One region of the Sphingobacterium daejeonense genome, then DNA from elsewhere that is predicted to be linked to it. Evidence: riboswitches for the same ligand, from Rfam matches in the RefSeq annotation. Region 1 holds a riboswitch; the other holds the start of a gene.
What was found. Region 1 has a riboswitch for thiamine pyrophosphate ahead of thiM (hydroxyethylthiazole kinase). Riboswitches for the same ligand answer to the same signal wherever they lie in the genome.
Positions count from the first base shown of each region.

Region 1 (5,117 bases):
AACCTGTTGGGAAGCCTTTCGATTCCCAAGTAAAAACTTACATCTTCAATAAGGATGAAACCGAAGTAATGGCCAGGACAAGCAATAAAAGTTTTGCTGCTTGGGATATTGCTACCGGTAAACAGACCCTTAATTTTGCGATGGATCAAGATATTCCTGGCTTTACCGTAAGTCCAGATTTCAAAACCGTGGTGATGGTGAAACCTGATGGCTGGTCCATCATGGATATTGCATCCAAGAAAGTGTTAGCTGAAGGAAAAGAAACCATTAACAGTGGCGCTTTTAGCCCAACCAGCGAATACTTGGTTATCATCAGCAAAAGTGGAGATGCGAAAGTTTTGAAAACAACAGATTATAAACCAATATTTCAGGTTAAGACCATTGCTGCGCCATTTATAGTTTTCAATAACGAAGGGAATGTAATGGCCTTATCTGAAGATGCAACGCACATGCGACTTTGGAATTTGGAAACCAAAAAATCCTTCGGCCAAAATATTCGGATCAGTAGGTTTACGCAATATTTCCACTTTTCGGATGATGATTCTAAGATTTTTGTTCAGGATGATGGTGAGAGATTTGCTTTTGCTGCAAAAGTCGTTGATGCAAAATCAGGGAATATATTGACAATGCCGTTTATCAATCAGAAATTTGATGGAATCTATATCATGCCAGGCGATAAACAGATTATGACTGTGGAATCTTTGGTAAATGGAATGGCAATCCATGTATGGGAAACGCCAGGGCAAGTAAGTATGTCAAAAGATCAATTGGCAAGGGATTTGGAAAAATTATATGGCAAGAAATATGATAATGAGACTGGAGCTATCTTAAATTATACCGACAGCACCGGAGACTATAACACTTGGTATTTTGCAGATCCATTTTTACGTACTGTTTCGCCGAGCTCGAATGAAAAGATCACAGATGTACTGAAGAAGAATTATCCGATCAAGAATGACGCTAATTTGCAGTTATTGGCAGTAACATAAGATTATCATCCATTGGCACGAGCGATGGTTGCGAATTATTTCAGCAGCAATCCAGATACAAAATTAATAGGACAAAGGTTAGTTGAAGTTACAGACAAACAGCTATTAAAAATCAAAAACAAAGAATTAAAAACTGAAGTTGAAAACCTTCTCAAGCAAGCTAAACAGAATCTTAGTAAATAATGAAGATGAAATTAACAAGACGACAGAAAGGCCTTTTAGGGATATTATTCATAGTTTTTTTTGATTATTATTTCGTGGGTTGGGTTATCCAAGTTTTTTCCGGAAAGTAACACTTTGAGGTACTTACCCGATAGGATTTACAGAATCATAAAGATTGTTTTTGGGAGTGACCCAACCGCATCAGGTTTGGAAGACAATAATGTTCCTTGGGAACTAATTGTTGCTAAGATATGTACTATTGGTATCCTGATTTTTGGTGCTTTCAAAATTATCCAAAAGGTATTTTCTGAACAACTGAATTTGTTAAAAGCATCATTTAAAAAAGATCATGTCATCTCTGTTGGGATTTCAAAAAAGGTAGACAGCTGTTCAAAAACCTGAAGGAGGAGCACCATAAGAAAGCTGTAGCAATTGAAAAAGAAACTGAACATGCCGATATAAATTCAGTCAAAAAACTAGGACATATTGTAATCATTGGAAATGCTGAGGAGGAAAATACCCTCATCGAAGCTGGAATCAAGAGAGCATCAACTCTAATTGCGTTTTTGGAAAATGAACAAACTGTTATCGAAATCATAGAGTCTGTACAGGATATCTATGATGAATCTAAATGCACAAATCACCTAAAAGCTTATTTGCATATCAGTAATCCTCGTTTAATTGACCTTGTTAAGAATACAGGCATTCATTTTCAGAAAAACAATATCGACCTACATTTCTTCAACATCCAAAAGATGTTAGCACGACAGTTCTTTGCTCAAATCCCAATTGATTTGCAATCAAGTGGAAACCAATTGTCTGATATTAAAAAAATAGTATTCTTGGGATATGGAGATTTTGCGAAAGCGATGCTGATTCAAGTGATGAGAATATTCCATATTTCAACTGCAAATGACCTTCAAGTTTCTATCTATTCTGAAAAAGCCGATAAAGACAGAAAATATTTTCAAGAGCAATTTCCTAAAGCTCAGAAAATATTCCCAATTGTCTTTAAAAATTTTGATGGATCATACAATGATGTGATAGAACAGGAGAAATTGGTGGACAATGATGCGGATGTTTTGTTTATAACCAGTTTCGATCAAGATCAACAAAACCTGAATGCCGCTTTAGAGATATTGAACAAAACTCAACAAGTCTCCTTTCCTATTTATGTTTTGAATGCAGAAGGTAAGGGCCTTCGGAAGTTAATCCGTTCTTCTGATGAAATTGACAGAATCAAGTTTTTTTGGTCAGATGGAAGATATTTGTGACTTAGAATTTATTACTGGCGAAAAACAAGATCGTTTAGCCCAGTCTATTCATGATGATTACAGAAAATTACTTTCTGGGGCAAGTTCCGAATCTTCGAAATATACTTCTGATTGGCATACCTTGACAGAAGATGCTAAAGACGCCAATCGGGCACAAGCAGATCATATACCTTATAAGTTTTTAATGACTGGCAGAAACTGGCCAGTTCATGAACTTCAAAACATAATGTTCACAGATGATGAGGTTGAAAAATTAGCCATAATCGAACATAACCGTTGGATGGCACATCGCTATATCAACGGTTGGGATTTTGGGGAAGAAAGGAACGATGACCTCAAATTGCATCCCTCCTTGATTCCATGGGAAATTCTCAGTGAGAGTGAAAAGCAAAAAGACCGCGACACCATCCTTCTTATTAAAGTATTATTAAACTCATAAGAATTCGAGATAGCCTTTATAATTTGACTTTGCAGATTGTTTAGGCTACCTTTGATTTGGCTTTAGGGGTATTCTGAAAAGAATTGAGAGAGTCCCTTTGAACCTGATACGGTTAAAACCGGCGTAGGGAAAAGCAATGATCGCTTGGCATTTTTTTATGCCCCCTTCCTACCCTTTTTAGCCATTAATGTAATTTAAAATAATATTAATGGAAAACGACATTTATACTTTGCTCACTCAGGTACGATCCACAACACCACTCGTACAAAACATCACCAACTTTGTAGTGATGAACAACACCGCCAATGCTTTATTGGCTTTAGGTGCATCGCCTATTATGGTACATGCTGAAGAAGAAATCGAAGAGGTATTAACCTTTTGCAACTCCCTTGTAATCAATATAGGAACTTTGAGTAAACCTTGGGCAGAAAGCATGATTTTAGCTGCTACTTTTGCCAATAAAATTGGGAAACCATGGATATTGGATCCTGTTGGTGCTGGAATATCTTCTCTTAGAAATGAAACCTTGAAAAAATTATTGGCCCTCAAGCCAACAGTAATAAGAGGCAATGCTTCTGAAATCATGGCGCTCCAAAATTTTGGGTCTACTGGAAAAGGAGTTGATAGTACGGAAGAAAGTTCAACTGCACTGGAAGCGGGTAAGTTTTTGAATAAAGAATATGGATCTATCATATGCATTTCTGGGGAAATAGATTATGTAATTTCTGGAGGTGAAGTTGCCGAAATTGCCAATGGATCTGCGATGATGACCAAAGTGACTGGACTTGGATGTACATCGACAGCTATCATTGCAGCATTCTTGGGACTTGGCAACAATCCATTTCAGGAAGCGATTGCTGGAGTTGCAATAACTAGCCTTGCCGGTGAGTTAGCAGCCTCCATTTCAAAAGGGCCCGGAAGCTTGCAATTGAACTTATACGATACGCTGTATAATCTCAGTAAAGAACAAATCTCTGAAAATCTTAAGCTCAAGAGAAATGCCAATCCATCCTGATTTTCCCTATCCACTATATTTAGTCATATCTGAGTCTGACTGTAAACATTTGCCTTGGCTACAAGTAGCTGAAGCGGCAATCCAAGGAGGAGTTGATATTATCCAACTTAGGGAAAAGGATATTTCAAGGAAAGAGTACTTGCAGAAAGCAATAGATCTAAAAAATATAACAGACAGGTATGCTGTGCCTTTGATTATCAACGATGCAGCAGATATAGCTGCTGAAATTGGTTCTTGGGTATACATGTTGGTTTATCAGATACGCAACCACTTGATATTATCTCCACCTATGGCGATCGTCTTAAAATTGGTTGGTCCCTGGAATTTGCAGAACAATTAAAAGGATGAGGAGATGCATGCCGTGCATCATTTGGGGGTAAGCCCAATTTTCAAAACTCCTACCAAGACGAATACAGTGACAACTTGGGGCATGGATGGATTGGAAGAATTGTCCAAAACAGTTTCTAAGCCAATGATCGCTATTGGAGGGATGAATATTTCAAATGCTGGAAAAGCATTTGAATCAGGGGCAAATAGTATCGCTGTTGTTTCAGCCATCTGTGCAAGCACAGATCCTAGAAAAGCAGCAGAAGAATTAAAGGAAAAAATTAAATGAGAGAAGATAAAAAATATCAAACACCTACAGTATTAAGTATTGCAGGGTTTGATGGCAGTGGTGGTGCAGGAATTCAAGCTGATACAAAGACAATTTCATCATTGGGGTGTTATGCTATGAATGTACTAACTGCTTTGCCAGTCCAAAACACTCAAGGAGTAAGAAACATTTTCGAAATACCTACAGAAGCAGTCAAAGAACAATTAGATTGCCTCTTTGACGATATCTATCCTGACAGCATTAAAATTGGAATGGTCCATAGCAGTGAACTGGTTGAGATTATTGCAAACCACCTTAAAGATTATAGAGGAAGTATAGTATTCGATCCAGTGATGGTTTCAACAAGTGGTCATCGATTGATAAAGGACGAAACGATTCAGGCGATTAAAGAGTTATTGTTTCCAATTGCATCTATTATTACTCCAAATTTGGATGAAGTTTCCGTGCTTGTAGGAAAGGAGATTTCTGACGTCAAGGCTATGGAAGAAGTTTCGGAGCAGATCCTTGGACTGGGTTGTGAGTCAGCTTTATTAAAAGGAGGCCATTTAGACAGTGATATTTTAACGAGTATCCTTATTCAACAGGGTAAACCAGCGCAATATTTTGAATCTAAACGAGTTGA
Region 1 is NZ_LR590470.1:3,137,288-3,142,404, forward strand. It holds gene FGL31_RS15190 (WD40 repeat domain-containing protein) at 1-989, shown strand, start outside; gene FGL31_RS22750 (hypothetical protein) at 1,002-1,172, shown strand; gene FGL31_RS15195 (hypothetical protein) at 1,287-1,553, shown strand; gene FGL31_RS15200 (NAD-binding protein) at 1,583-2,425, shown strand; gene FGL31_RS15205 (RyR domain-containing protein) at 2,409-2,864, shown strand; TPP riboswitch at 2,919-3,011, shown strand; gene thiM (hydroxyethylthiazole kinase) at 3,073-3,879, shown strand; partial or broken gene FGL31_RS15215 (thiamine phosphate synthase) at 3,863-4,495, shown strand; gene thiD (bifunctional hydroxymethylpyrimidine kinase/phosphomethylpyrimidine kinase) at 4,492-5,117, shown strand, end outside.

Region 2 (5,117 bases), 1.3 Mb from region 1:
TGCCCAATAGCTATTAAATCTGGGTGTAAACTAATTCTATCCTCTGTATTAAAATGCAAGCGATTAATTCCAAGTTCGTGTGATAGGTGTTTATGCGAATGAAGCACTATTTTCATCCTATCAATAGGATTTACTTTATTCAAATATTCCAATACTGTTTCATCTTGTAAACCATATTTCCTGAAATGGAAAAGATCCATTCCATTTTCAAACATCTCATTTACATGATTTATTTCATTGGATATGATGCTCAATGGAGAAATTACAATGATCATAGATATATTTCCTTACCCTTTTCGATAAATTCTTGGGATTTCGCGAGCAAACCTTCTTCGGTTGCTTCCCTGATTTCTTGAGTGATTTTCATTGAACAAAATTTTGGGCCGCACATTGAGCAGAAATGAGCAACTTTTGCTGCATCTGCTGGCAGTGTTTCATCATGAAATTCTCTAGCAGTATCAGGGTCTAAGGATAAGTTGAACTGGTCTTCCCATCTAAATTCAAATCTCGCTTTGCTGAGGGCATTGTCTCTATATTGTGCTCCTGGATGGCCTTTTGCTAAATCAGCTGCATGTGCAGCAAGTTTATAGGTGATAACTCCATCCTTTACATCTTTTTTGTTTGGCAGGCCTAAGTGTTCCTTTGGAGTGACATAACACAACATGGCACAGCCATACCATCCAATCATTGCAGCTCCAATTGCAGAGGTGATATGGTCATATCCTGGAGCTATATCTGTCGTCAATGGTCCTAAAGTGTAAAATGGTGCTTCATCGCATTCTTTTAACTGTTTTTCCATGTTTTCCTTTATCATATGCATTGGGACATGACCGGGACCTTCAATCATTACTTGAACATCGTGTTTCCAAGCTATTTTCGTTAGTTCTCCCAACGTTTCCAATTCGGCAAATTGTGCAGCATCATTGGCATCAGCAATAGATCCTGGTCTCAGGCCATCTCCTAAAGAAAAAGCAACATCATATTGCTTCATAATCTTACATATCTCTTCAAAGTGGGTATATAAAAAATTCTCTTTGTGGTGAAATAGGCACCATTTTGCCATAATGGAACCTCCTCTAGAAACAATTCCAGTTACCCTTTTGGCGGTAAGATGAATATATCGCAATAATACACCAGCATGAATGGTAAAATAGGAAACTCCCTGTTCAGCTTGTTCGATCAATGTATCTTTAAAAATTTCCCATGTAAGGTCCTCAGGTACTCCTTTTACTTTTTCCAATGCTTGATAGATTGGTACTGTTCCAATTGGAACTGGAGAGTTTCGAATTATCCATTCTCTAGTTTCATGAATGTTCTTTCCTGTTGAAAGGTCCATTATGGTATCAGCGCCCCATCGACAGGCCCATACAGCCTTTTCAACTTCTTCTTCGATGCTCGAACTGACTGCACTATTACCTATATTGGCATTGATTTTCACTAAGAAATTCCTGCCGATGATCATTGGTTCACTTTCGGGGTGATTAATATTGTTTGGAATGATAGCTCTACCTGCAGCAATCTCATCTCTTACAAATTCAGCTGTAATGTAAGTTGGTGTTTTTGCTCCGAAATTTTGACCAGGATGTTGTTCTGCCATTCCTTTTGTAGCAGCTTCCAGTTGTTCTATCTTTTGATTCTCTCTTATAGCAACATATTCCATTTCTGGTGTAATGATTCCTTTTCTAGCATAATGTAGCTGAGTTACATTTGCCCCCTCGATTGCCCTTTTCGGTTTGTGGTTATATGAAAATCTCAGCTCATCCAATGTGGAGTCGTTCAATCTTAGGATGCCATATTCAGAACTTATATTGTCCAGGACTTCTACATCATTACGATTTAATATCCACTCTTCTCGGAGTCTATTTATTCCTTTTCGGATATCAATTGTGACGTTTTCATCTGTATAAGGACCGGAGGTGTCATAAATAGTTATTGGAGGATTAATTTCCACGGAGCCATTGGAAAGTTTTGTTGGAGTTAGCGATATTTCTCTCATCGCAACCTGTATGGGATGGATCTTTCCAGGGATAAATACTTTTTTCGAATTTGAAAATGGGTTCGTTGTTATTTCTTGTTCTTTCATGATTTTTTGTTTTAGGATTATCCACCTTGGGTTGCGGTAATGATTAGAATTGAATCGTTGTCTGCCAATGGAGTAACAGACCAGGAGTTTCTTGGAATAACTTGATTGTTAAGAGCTATAGCTACGCCATTTGTCTTGCCTTTGAGTTCCAAATGCATTAATTCTTCCAAATTGTTAATTGGAAAAGCAAAGTTTGTTAATTGATGATTGATGATTAATACCATTCCCTTAAAGTTTATAAGCAATAAATATGCTTTAGGAATGGCTACATTGGATACAGGCGACCCATGAAAGACATTTTACTTTTCCCTCCGCTAGTATGATCTAGATCAGGTTGTAAGGGTAAAATCTCAGCCTGCAACAAGTGCAGACACCCCTAAAGCTTGGGCAAGTTAACTAAATGAATTAACTAAAAGAAATAATTTGTTATTTAAACTACACGTAAAAGCCTGTATATAGTGCTGTTTACTTTAGGTTTATATGGTTTTGCGAATTCTTTTCTTTAAATTCTTTGTAGGAATTTTTTACATATACATGTAAGTCATAAGTCGTCCAATATTGAGCAGTTTCAAGGTCTGGTCTATATTCTACCATAAATTTTTCGAGTTCATCATTCTCCATTGGAATAATTTCATAAATGGAAACCTTATTGAATATTTGGTCGACCTCCATATTTTCGATTTCTTGATTCATGAACTTTTCAAATCTTCGAGCATTTTTCCCTGCAGCACTGAATTTTTCATAAAAGAAAGTTATGGGTGAGCCTCCAATAGGAGAAAGGAGGTACCATGGTGGTTTGCCTGAATAATGTAATCCGCCCTTAACATTGTAATCATGTTTCATGGCATGCAATTCCTTAAATCTTGCAGCTTTTGTATTTCCCATTACGACTATTTCCTCGAGTACAATAGGTTTCTTCTGCAGGTATACTAACTCTGGCAAATCGTAAGCTTCTATAGTGAGTGTGTTCCAATGAGGATGGACAAACATGATACTGTCATATGGATTCGCGTCAATGTGAAATGATCCGTCAGCACCAGAATATAAGGTTTGTTTTGTTCTATTATTTATTACTTTGATGTTTTTTAATAAAAGAGTACTATCACTAGAGAAGATAGTTCCCGGATAGCTGTACTGAATCTGAGCATATAGACCTGATGTGAATAGGAAATTAAATATGATGAAAATAATTAGTTTGAATTTCATGATATGATTTTTGGTTCCTAAAACTTAGTCTAATTTAAGATTTATCGTTCAAAGATAATTGTGTGATAACTTAATTTAACAAATCCTGCGGAGAAATTATATAGTTGCCTTATATTTACGGCAATAACCTAGGTGAAATACATGATCCGAAACACAAAATTTGCCGTTACTGCTGCCATTTTATCTATGATCTGTGTACAGGGCGGGGCTTCCTTTGCGAAGCAATTATTTCCGGCTATAGGTCCAATTGCCACCACAGCATTGCGGATTGGACTTTCGGCAATAATTTTATATCTCATTACTAGGCCGAAACTCCATACTTTTACGAAGCAACAATGGTTGTATTGTTCTGCTTATGGGCTTGGGATTGCTGTTATGAATTTGATTTTTTATATGGCTATCCAAAGAATTCCCTTGGGCTTGGGTGTTACTATTGAGTTTGTAGGGCCATTGTTTTTGGCATTTGCTCTTTCTAGGAAATTGCTGGATGTTGTTTGGGCTGCTTTAGCTTGCGCGGGGATTCTGTTGATTGTTCCATGGCAAAGTAATGGTGTTGATCCTTTAGGTTTGTTATTTGCTTTGCTGGCAGGTACATTTTGGGCTGTATATATTATGATGGGGAGCAAAGTTTCAAGGATTATGGAAGGAAGACAAGCTGTTTCCGCAGGAATGATCATAGCAACCCTTTTTATTTTGCCTTTTGCATTATGGGACGGAGCAATTTTGCATTTAAACCTGAGTCTATTTGGAAAAGGTCTTTTGGTTGCCATTTTATCGTCAGCTTTGCCCTTTTCCTTAGATATGATGGCATTAGGTAAATTGCCTACCAAAACATTCAGTATTCTGACTAGTTTGCAACCAGCTTTTGCAGCACTTTCGGGGCTTGTATTTTTACATGAGGTTTTGACCGTTACACAATGGTTATCTGTAGCCTGTGTAGTTTTGGCGAGTATAGGTACAACTGTTTTCTCCAAGCGAGATGGCCAAACTCCAAAAAATCAAGAAGTTCAATAAGATTCAACTATTATTAATTCTGGTTGTTCTATAGGTATATTAAAATTTAAAGTTATGCCTAGAGATAAAGCTCCACAAATCAAAAAGCCTGATACCTATGATGCATTGGTAGATAAAGGTATGAGCAAAGAAAAAGCTGCACGAATTTCCAATGCCCAAGCTGCTGGTACCATCGATCACAGATCTAAAAAATTAGACGAAAGGACCAAAGTAGACCTCTTGGCAGAGGCCAAAAGAAATTGGAATTAAAAATAGGCATAATATGACGAAAGATGAATTAATAAAAGCAATCAGAGGTCATTAAGGTCTTTGAAAATATTATCCTTCCAGGTTAGTGATTCTATGCGATTGATCAAGTATTGCTACACATCTATCGGAACCTTTAGTTCCTATTATTTGATTTTCTTTTTCTTCTATTTGATATCCTTTTGCTTTTAGATAGGCTATGAAAGCATTTTTGTGGTCTAGATTGAAGTTTGAAATGACTTGCGGGAATGTTGTAAATATCCTATAGTGTCCGATTTTCCTGTTTTTTCTAATTACCGCAGACGTTACTGTCATGAGCATTATTCCACTTCCATAGTCAGCGAAATAATATCCATCAGCATTAAACATTCCGACAGCTATTAATCCTAATCTATGTAAGTCATCTTGTTTAATAGAATATTCTGGTGTTCTCAGTTGGTCAATTTTATGTTGGACGCCGTATGCCTTTAATTTCTTTGCGTCTACCATTAAATTTTCAGGTAGGTTAGACTGGCTATTTGCCCACGCCCATAACCAGGTGTTCACAGAATAGGAAAAACTTCCTATA
Region 2 is NZ_LR590470.1:1,815,859-1,820,975, forward strand. It holds gene FGL31_RS08680 (thiamine phosphate synthase) at 1-275, opposite strand, end outside; gene thiC (phosphomethylpyrimidine synthase ThiC) at 272-2,083, opposite strand; gene thiS (sulfur carrier protein ThiS) at 2,101-2,307, opposite strand; TPP riboswitch at 2,373-2,471, opposite strand; gene FGL31_RS08695 (hypothetical protein) at 2,549-3,289, opposite strand; gene FGL31_RS08700 (EamA family transporter) at 3,431-4,303, shown strand; gene FGL31_RS08705 (DUF7218 family protein) at 4,358-4,552, shown strand; gene FGL31_RS08710 (DUF6882 domain-containing protein) at 4,622-5,117, opposite strand, start outside.
Region 2: it holds a riboswitch for thiamine pyrophosphate, as region 1 does, so the genes downstream of both, thiS (sulfur carrier protein ThiS) here and thiM (hydroxyethylthiazole kinase) in region 1, are expected to answer to the same signal.